2 regions of the Paraburkholderia sp. BR10936 genome follow, and region 1 is predicted to be linked to the other one. Evidence: predicted binding sites of a transcription regulator. Region 1 holds the regulator's gene; the other holds the start of a gene.
The links. Region 1 encodes LexA, which represses DNA repair genes until DNA is damaged. Its sites were predicted from a motif close to ACTGTATNNNNATACAGT; they were not measured.
Positions count from the first base shown of each region.

Region 1 (4,210 bases):
GCGTGCGCGCTCAGGGGCATTTCGCGTTCGGTCATCCGATCGACGAAATCGCGAATCTGGCCAACGAGCTGAATGCCGACCTCGTGGTGGTGGGCCACCGCTGCCGCACAGGGCTCTCGCGTTGGTGGATGGGCGCCGGCAACACGCCGCTGCTCGACCGCGTTTCGTGCAGCATTCTCGTGGCGTGTTCGTCGGCGGCTGAGGAAAAGCAGCAGCAAGCCGCCGCGTAGGGGATCAAGCGGGCCGGCTCGCCTGGAACCGGCCTGTTAGCGCTGCCACTGCCGATCTATCTCAGTTCGAGACGTTTCCTTCGCTTAGCTCGACCGCCGAGAGCTTCCACGAGAAGAGCCCGTGACGCTGCAGAATGGCGGCGTAGTGCTCGCCCGTACTGCCGCGGTCCCACGTGAGCGCGAACTCATTGAGGCCGCGATAGCCCGCCGTGGTCACCGGCCGCGCCTCGGGCGCGGGGGTGCCGGATACGGCCGGGGCCGGTGGCGCGGCGGAGGCGGGTGCCGATTGCGGCGGCTCTGCCGATTGCGCGGATGGCGCGCCGGATTCCGCTGGCGGCGGCGCGTGTGGCCGGTCGCCGGGCTTGCCCGTCGGCGGCATGCCATCGAGCAGGGCGGCCACGCCTTCCGGTGTGGCGTAGGCATCCACGAGCGGACTAATCAGTGCCGCGCCAATTACGGCGCCGAGGATCAGCAACGGATTGCTGCTGTGCTGCCCCTCGACGCGCCGGTGCAGCATCTCGCCCACCTGCTGTTTCAGGCTCAGGCGCAGCGCAGGGTAATCGACGTATTCGTTGAGCGCGACGGCGTCACGCGCGTCGGCCGCGGCTTTCATGTGTTTCACCGCGATATAGGGCGACGCATAGGCGTAGCCGATCGCGGCAACGACCATTGCGACGGCGACCGTGATCGCAACGGGCTTTTTCCAGCCTTGGGTCTTGCGCGGGGTAGAGAGAGATTCCGTCATCGGCATAGGGCAAATCGTTTAAACACGGTGTTGACCGCAAACCGGGCTAAACGATCCCGCCCGTAACCTCTTCTCACATTTGTGCAGCGTTGCTGCTTACTTCGCGAGTGCCGCGGGCAGGTCGCTGTGCTGCTCGGCGATGCAGCGGTCGATTGCGCGGCAAACCGCGTCGACCGTGCCGACGAGGATGAGCCGCGACGGACCCTGATAGACGCGCACGGGCGCGCGGCGCATGGGCTGTTCGGTGTTGAGCGTGCTGTTGAGCGACACGCGCGCAAACGCCGGCTGTGCCGAGGGCAGCACGGGCAGGTCGGCTGCGCTGGCCGCCACCATCTCAGGCGAGTCTTCGAAGAGCGAACCGCTCAGTGCGGCAGCCGAATCGCGGACTTCGCGGACCGCGCACGAGGCGATTCCACGGAGATGGCGAAGGCGGCCGAATTGGCGGAAGGGCAGCAGGCGGGCAAGACGTTCCATGACTCTCTCCAGGTATGCGCAGATGGTGCGCAAACAATGTGCAAACCGCGCTCAGACGGATTCCTTAGAATTCGGTGGGGCGGATCAGCCCGACCGCGATGCCTTCGAGCGCGAATTCCGCGCTGCCGGCCTCGACGAAAATATTGTCGTAATCGGGGTTCTCGGCGATCAGCTCGAGCCCGTTCGGACGGCGCTTCAGGCGCTTGACGGTCACGTCGTCGCCGAGGCGCGCCACGATGATCTGGCCGTCTTTCGCTTCGGCCTTTTTCTGCACGGCGAGCAGGTCGCCGTCGAGGATGCCGGCGTCGCGCATGGAAAGGCCGCGCACCTTCAACAGGTAGTCGGGGCGGCTCGAGAAGAGCGCCGGGTCGCACATGTAGTTCTGCGAGATGTGCTCCTGCGCGAGGATCGGGCTACCCGCAGCGACGCGGCCGACGAGCGGCAGCGAGAGTTGCATGATGCTCGGGTGCGGGAGCGTGAACTGGTGCGGCAGGTCGTCGGGCCCCGGCACGAGGCGGATGCCGCGCGAGGCGCCCGCAGCCAGTTCGATCACGCCCTTGCGCGCCAGCGCACGCAGATGCTCCTCCGCGGAGTTGGCGGAGCTGAAGCCGAGTTCCGCCGCGATCTCGGCGCGCGTGGGCGGAAAGCCCGTGCGCTCGATGGCCCGGCGAACCAGATCGAAAACCTGCTGCTGTCGTGCGGTGAGTTTGGTCATGGCGCCACTGTATGTTTGAACAGGTAACTGTATTTTTATACAGTACTCGCCACTTTTCAAGTGTTACTTGAAATTCATCGACTGAACGTTGCCATCAGGCCGTTTTCCCGTGTTTGCGCGGATGAAACCGCGCTCCAACAGCGACTTCCTCTGTCCTTACCACTTTTGCGTATTAAAAAATAAGAAAACATCATTTTTAATAATGTAAGGGGATCGCTAGACTGGCCTCCATCGTTAGCTGCAGTTTCATCAATGAGCGCAAACGAGCACACACGAGAACGGAGAACAGATAGATGGGCACGACACATACGGGGCGCGCGGGCTGGCTGAAAACACTGGCGGCAAAACTGGTCATCGGCGTTGCGCCGCTCGTCGGCGTCACGGCGATGGCGGCTATGGTGCCGCTGGCCGCTCACGCGGATACATCGCTGCTCAACGTCTCCTACGATCCGACGCGCGAGCTGTACCAGGACATCAACGAAGCCTTCATCAAGCAGTGGAAGGCGAAGACGGGCGAAACGCTCACCATCAAACAGTCGCATGGCGGCTCGGGCGCACAGGCGCGCTCGGTGCTCGACGGTCTGCAGGCCGACGTCGCGACGCTCGCGCTGGCATGGGACATCGACGCACTCGCCAACAAGGGCATCGTCGCGAAGGACTGGCAAAAGCGCCTGCCCGACAACGCCTCGCCATACACGTCGACCATCGTGTTCCTCGTGCGCAAGGGCAACCCCAGGCACATCAAGGACTGGGACGATCTGACCAAGCCGGGTGTCTCGATCGTCACGCCGAATCCGAAGACCTCGGGCGGCGCGCGCTGGAACTATCTCGCGGCGTGGGCGTATGCGCTGCACCAGCCGGGCGGCGACGAGCAGAAGGCGAAGGACTTCGTCACGAAGCTCTACAAGAACGCGGGCGTGCTCGACTCGGGCGCGCGGGGAGCCACGACGAGCTTCGTGCAGCGCGGCATCGGCGATGTGCTGATCGCATGGGAAAACGAAGCATTTCTCTCGCTCAAGGAGTTCGGCCCGGACAAGTTCGAGATCGTGGTGCCTTCGGTGAGCATTCTGGCTGAGCCGCCGGTTGCCGTGGTGGACAAGGTCGTCGACAAGAAGGGCACGCGCAAGGAGGCCGAAGCCTACCTGCAGTTCCTCTATAGCGAAGAGGGCCAGGAGATCGCCGCGAAGAACTTCTACCGTCCGCGTTCGGACAAGGTCCCGGCGGCGCTCACGGCGAAGTTTCCGAAGCTTAAGCTCTACACGGTCGACGACACGTTCGGCGGCTGGCCCAACGCGCAGAAGACGCATTTCGCGGATGGCGGCGTGTTCGATTCGATCTATCAGCCGCAGTAAAGCTGTCGAGCAGTCAAGCAGCAGGCGGTCAAGCAGTAAGCGGTCCGCATAACGACGTGACCGCATAACAACGAAGCGCGCCTACGGGCGCGCTTTTCGGCGCGAATCTGCAACGCACGAATCGCGCAACCCATGTCTGGACGATGAGCATGACAACGTTTCGATTGCGCAAGCCCAGTGCGCTGCCTGGCTTCGGTTTGACGCTTGGCATCACGGTGGCCTATCTGAGCCTCGTGGTGCTCATTCCGCTTGCCGCCACCTTTCTCAAGACGGCGACACTCGACTGGAGCCAGTTCGTGCGCGCCGTGTGGTCGCCGCGCGTGATCGCGTCGTACCGGCTCACGTTCACCGCCGCGCTCGGCGGGGCGCTGATCAACGCGGTATTCGGCTTCCTGCTCGCGTGGGTGCTCGTGCGCTATAGGTTTCCGTTCAAACGGGTGATCGATGCGCTCGTCGATCTGCCGTTCGCGCTCCCGACTTCCGTGGCGGGCATTTCGCTCGCCGCCGTGTATGCCGGCAATGGCTGGATCGGCCAGTTCCTGCAGCCGCTCGGTCTGAAGATCGCCTTCACGCCGCTCGGCGTGCTCGTGGCGCTGACCTTCATCGGCTTGCCGTTCGTCGTGCGCACGGTGCAGCCGGTGCTCGAGGACTTCGAGCGCGAACAGGAAGAGGCCGCTGCGTGCCTCGGCGCCTC
Region 1 is NZ_JBFRCM010000010.1:149,093-153,302, forward strand. It holds gene AB4Y36_RS21580 (universal stress protein) at 1-230, shown strand, start outside; gene AB4Y36_RS21585 (DUF2939 domain-containing protein) at 292-975, opposite strand; gene AB4Y36_RS21590 (hypothetical protein) at 1,072-1,449, opposite strand; gene lexA (transcriptional repressor LexA) at 1,514-2,164, opposite strand; gene AB4Y36_RS21600 (sulfate ABC transporter substrate-binding protein) at 2,458-3,516, shown strand; gene cysT (sulfate ABC transporter permease subunit CysT) at 3,666-4,210, shown strand, end outside.

Region 2 (4,210 bases), on a different contig from region 1:
CCGCATGGTCGACGCGGGATGGGTGTCGGTCATCGAGGACGAGACGGCCGCCGCGTCGCGCAAGAAGGTGTATTGCGTATTGCCGGTCGGGCGGGATGAAGTGGCGCGCTGGGTGCGCGAGACCGCGCTCGACCTCGACTCGCGCAACGTGTTTCTGCTCAAGCTGCGCGCCGATGCCGTGATCGGGCCGCTTGGCCTCGCCGAGGAACTCGCGCGGCTCATCGAAGAAAATCGTGCACGGCTCGCGACATATCGGGAGATCGAGCAGCGCGATTTCGGCGCGGCGTCGCTCACGCGCGGGCAGCAGTTGCAGTACGCGATCCTCAAGGCGGGCATTCATACGCAGGAGATGTGGCTTGCCTGGGCGGAAGAGGTGCGCACGCTGGTGGAACCCGCGCAGGCACAGTGATGTGCCAGGTTGTCCGAAGGAATTCTCGTGTCGCGTTTGCTTGCCGACGGTGTCCGAACGCGCCATGTTTCAGTCATGTGAAAAAGACCCTTGACGCAGAAGCGCGTGCACCCTATAATTCTTTTCTCTGACGGACGCGGGGTGGAGCAGTCTGGCAGCTCGTCGGGCTCATAACCCGAAGGTCGTAGGTTCAAATCCTACCCCCGCAACCAAACGTCTGAAGCAGCAAGGCCTCGTGCCAATCAACGAACCCGCTCCAAGCGGGTTTTTTGTTTTCTGCATCTCGAAGCAGCCACGAGCGTCATAGCGCTAAGCACCTGCCTCGCTTCCAATCGCCCAATCCACCGCAGCCTGCGCGTGCAACGCGGTCGTGTCGAACACCGGCAGGGCAGAATCGTTCTGCCCGATGAGCAGCGTGATTTCCGTGCAGCCGAGAATGACCGCCTGCGCGCCGCGTGCCGCGAGGTCATCGATCACGCGCTGATACACGCGCCGCGACTGCGCATCGACGTTGCCGTGACACAGCTCGTCGTAGATGATCCGATGCACGTCCGCGCGATCGTGTTCGTTCGGCACGATCGCTTCGATGCCGTGCGTCTCGCGCAATCGTCCCACGTAGAAGTCCTGTTCCATCGTGTAGCGCGTGCCGAGCAGGCCCGCGCGCGTGAAGCCGGCGGCGCGCAACGCCTGGCCGGTCGGGTCCGCGATATGCAGGAAGGGGATCGAAATCGTCGCCTCGATTGCCGCGCGCACGCGGTGCATCGTGTTCGTCGCGAGCAGCACGATATCGGCGCCGCCGCGTTCGAGCTGCTGCGCTGCTTCGGCCATCTGCACGCCTAGCGCGTCCCAGTTGCCCGCGCGCTGGAGCGCTTCGACCTGCGCGAAGTCTACGGTCACCATCAGGCTGCGCGCGTTGTGATGGCCGCCCAGACGCGCCTTGGCGTGGCGGTTCAGCAGCCGGTAATACTCGGCCGACGATTCCCAGCTCATCCCCCCAACCACCCCGATTGTCTTCATCGATTCGTTCCTCACGCTCGTGGCCCGTTCAGTCCGCACGAGTATAGGCCCGCGCAGCCAGCAGTCCAGAGACGGTCCGGCCGATCCGAAGCGGTACGGGAGCCGACAAAGGGCGCGGACACTTGTCTTGAAAATAATACTGTGTTTTTGTACAGTATCGGGACCGTGACCTCGCCTTCTTCCGACCTCGCGCCGCCGCCTGCACCCGACCCGGGGCGCACCGCCGCCGCACTTGCCGCCGCCGCTCGCAAGATCATCCATTGCGACTGCGACTGCTTCTATGCGTCGGTCGAAATGCGCGACGACCCCTCGTTGCGCGGCCGTCCGCTCGCGGTGGGCGGCCGGCCCGACCAGCGCGGCGTGATCGCCACCTGCAACTACGAGGCGCGGCGCTTCGGCATTCATTCGGCGATGTCCTCGGCGCTCGCCATGCGCAAGTGCCCCGAGCTCTTGATCCTGCCCACGGCGATGGAGAAGTACCGCACCGCCTCGCGCGCGATCATGGCGATCTACCGGGACTACACGCCCGACGTCGAACCGCTCTCGCTCGACGAAGCCTATCTCGACGTCACGCGCGCCTCGCGCTGCAAAGGCAGCGCCACGCTGATCGCCGAGGAAATACGCGCGCGCGTGCGCGAAACCGTGGGCGTGACGGTATCGGCCGGCGTCGCGCCGAACAAGTTCATCGCCAAGATCGCCTCGGACTGGAACAAGCCCGATGGCCTCTTCGTCGTGCGTCCGCCTGAAGTCGATGCCTTCATCGCTGCGCTGCCGGTGCGCAAGATTCATGGCGTCGGCAAGGTCACGGCAGCGAAGCTCGAAAACCTCGGGCTCACCACCTGCGCGCAACTGCGCACATGGTCGCTGTTCGACCTGCATCGGCATTTCGGCGTGTTCGGCAAGCGGCTCTACGAACTCGCGCGCGGCCTGGACGACCGGCCCGTGCGCGCCGATCAGGAGCGCAAGTCGGTGAGCGTCGAGACGACCTACGTGGACGATCTGCTCACGCTCGAAGCGTGCAGCGAGGAGCTCCAGCGTCTTGCAGTGCAGCTCGACGCGCGCATCGAACGCGCGGGTTGCGCGCACGCCGTGCGCAAGCTCTTCGTGAAGATCCGCTTCGCCGACTTCCAGCGCACGACGGTCGAGTGTGTGGCCAGTTCCACCGATGTGCGCACCCTGCTGCTGATGCTCGAAAAGGGGCTCGCGCGACGCAAGCTGGCGGTGCGGCTGCTCGGCGTGGGCGTGCGGCTCGAAGAGGAGAGCCCGGCGTTGCGCGGGCAGTTCGCGCTTTTCGACGACGACCCAGCGGAAGACGATGGCCCGAACGCGCTCGTGTGACGCCTTCGCGTGGAGGGGGGGCACGCCGCTGGCGGCGCCATTCTGGCGCCGATAGAATCGACGCGAGCCGAAACGAAAGCGCCACGCCACCACGCCAGAACAAGGAGCCGCAGATGGACCTGATCATTCGCCGCGCGGTGCTCGCGCATGCGCATCCCGCCGGGTATCCCACGGTGGATATCGGCATCGAGGCGGGGCGCATTACCGCGTTGGAGCCGCACCTCGCGACCGCGGCGCGCGAGGAGATCGACGCCGCGGGTGCGCTCGTGAGCGCGCCGTTCGTCGATGCGCATTTCCACATGGACGCCACGCTCTCGTACGGCCTGCCGCGCGTGAATGCGTCGGGCACGCTGCTGGAGGGCATCGCGCTGTGGGGCGAGCTCAAGCCGCATCTCACGCAGGAGGCGCTCGTCGAGCGCGCGCTGCAGTACTGCGACTGGGCTGTCGCGCGCGGGCTTCTCGCGATCCGCTCGCACGTCGACGTGTGCGATGCACGGCTACTCGCGGTCGAAGCGCTGCTCGAAGTGAAGCGCCGCGTCGCGTCGTATCTCGATCTCCAACTCGTGGCGTTTCCGCAGGATGGCGTATTGCGCAGCCCCGGTGCATTCGACAATCTCAAGCGCGCGATCGCGATGGGGGTGGACGTGGTGGGCGGCATTCCCCACTTCGAGCGCACGATGGCCGACGGCGCCGAATCGGTGCGCCTGCTCTGCGAGTTCGCCGCCGAAAAGGGCCTGCGCGTGGACATGCATTGCGACGAATCCGACGACCCGCTCTCGCGCCACATCGAAACGCTCGCGGCGCAAACGCACCGGTTGGGCCTGCATGGGCGCGTAGCCGGCTCGCATCTCACGTCGATGCATTCGATGGACAACTACTACGTGAGCAAGCTGATCCCGCTCATGCGCGAGTCGGGTGTCGCGGCGATCGCGAATCCGCTCATCAATATCACGCTGCAAGGGCGCGCCGATACCTATCCGAAGCGCCGCGGCATGACGCGCGTGCCCGAGTTGATGGCGGCAGGCGTGACCGTCGCGTTCGGCCATGACTGCGTGATGGACCCGTGGTACAGCTTCGGCTCGGGCGACATGCTCGAAGTCGCGCACATGGGCCTGCACGTCGCGCAAATGACGGGCACCGAGGCCTCGCGCGCCTCGTTCGACGCGGTGACCGTGAATGCCGCGACGATCCTCGGCCTCGAAGGCTACGGCGTGGCGCCCGGTTGCGCGGCGAATCTCGTGGTGCTCGACGCGCGTGATCCCATCGAGGCGATCCGGCTGCGCGCGGCGCGGCTCGCGGTCGTGAGCCGGGGCAGGGTGGTGAGCCGGCAACCCGCGCAGCGCGCAGCGCTTGCGCTCGAAGGTCGGCCGCCAAGCGTCGACTTCAGGCTGTATCGATAAAACGCGGGGCAATAAAAAACCGCGTATGGGTTCCACACCCATGCGC
Region 2 is NZ_JBFRCM010000004.1:199,832-204,041, forward strand. It holds gene AB4Y36_RS10515 (PadR family transcriptional regulator) at 1-409, shown strand, start outside; tRNA gene AB4Y36_RS10520 (tRNA-Met) at 545-621, shown strand; gene AB4Y36_RS10525 (aspartate/glutamate racemase family protein) at 719-1,426, opposite strand; gene dinB (DNA polymerase IV) at 1,592-2,764, shown strand; gene AB4Y36_RS10535 (amidohydrolase family protein) at 2,878-4,164, shown strand.
Region 2: a site for LexA is predicted at 1,565-1,582, ahead of dinB (DNA polymerase IV). Genes of this name have one in related genera too.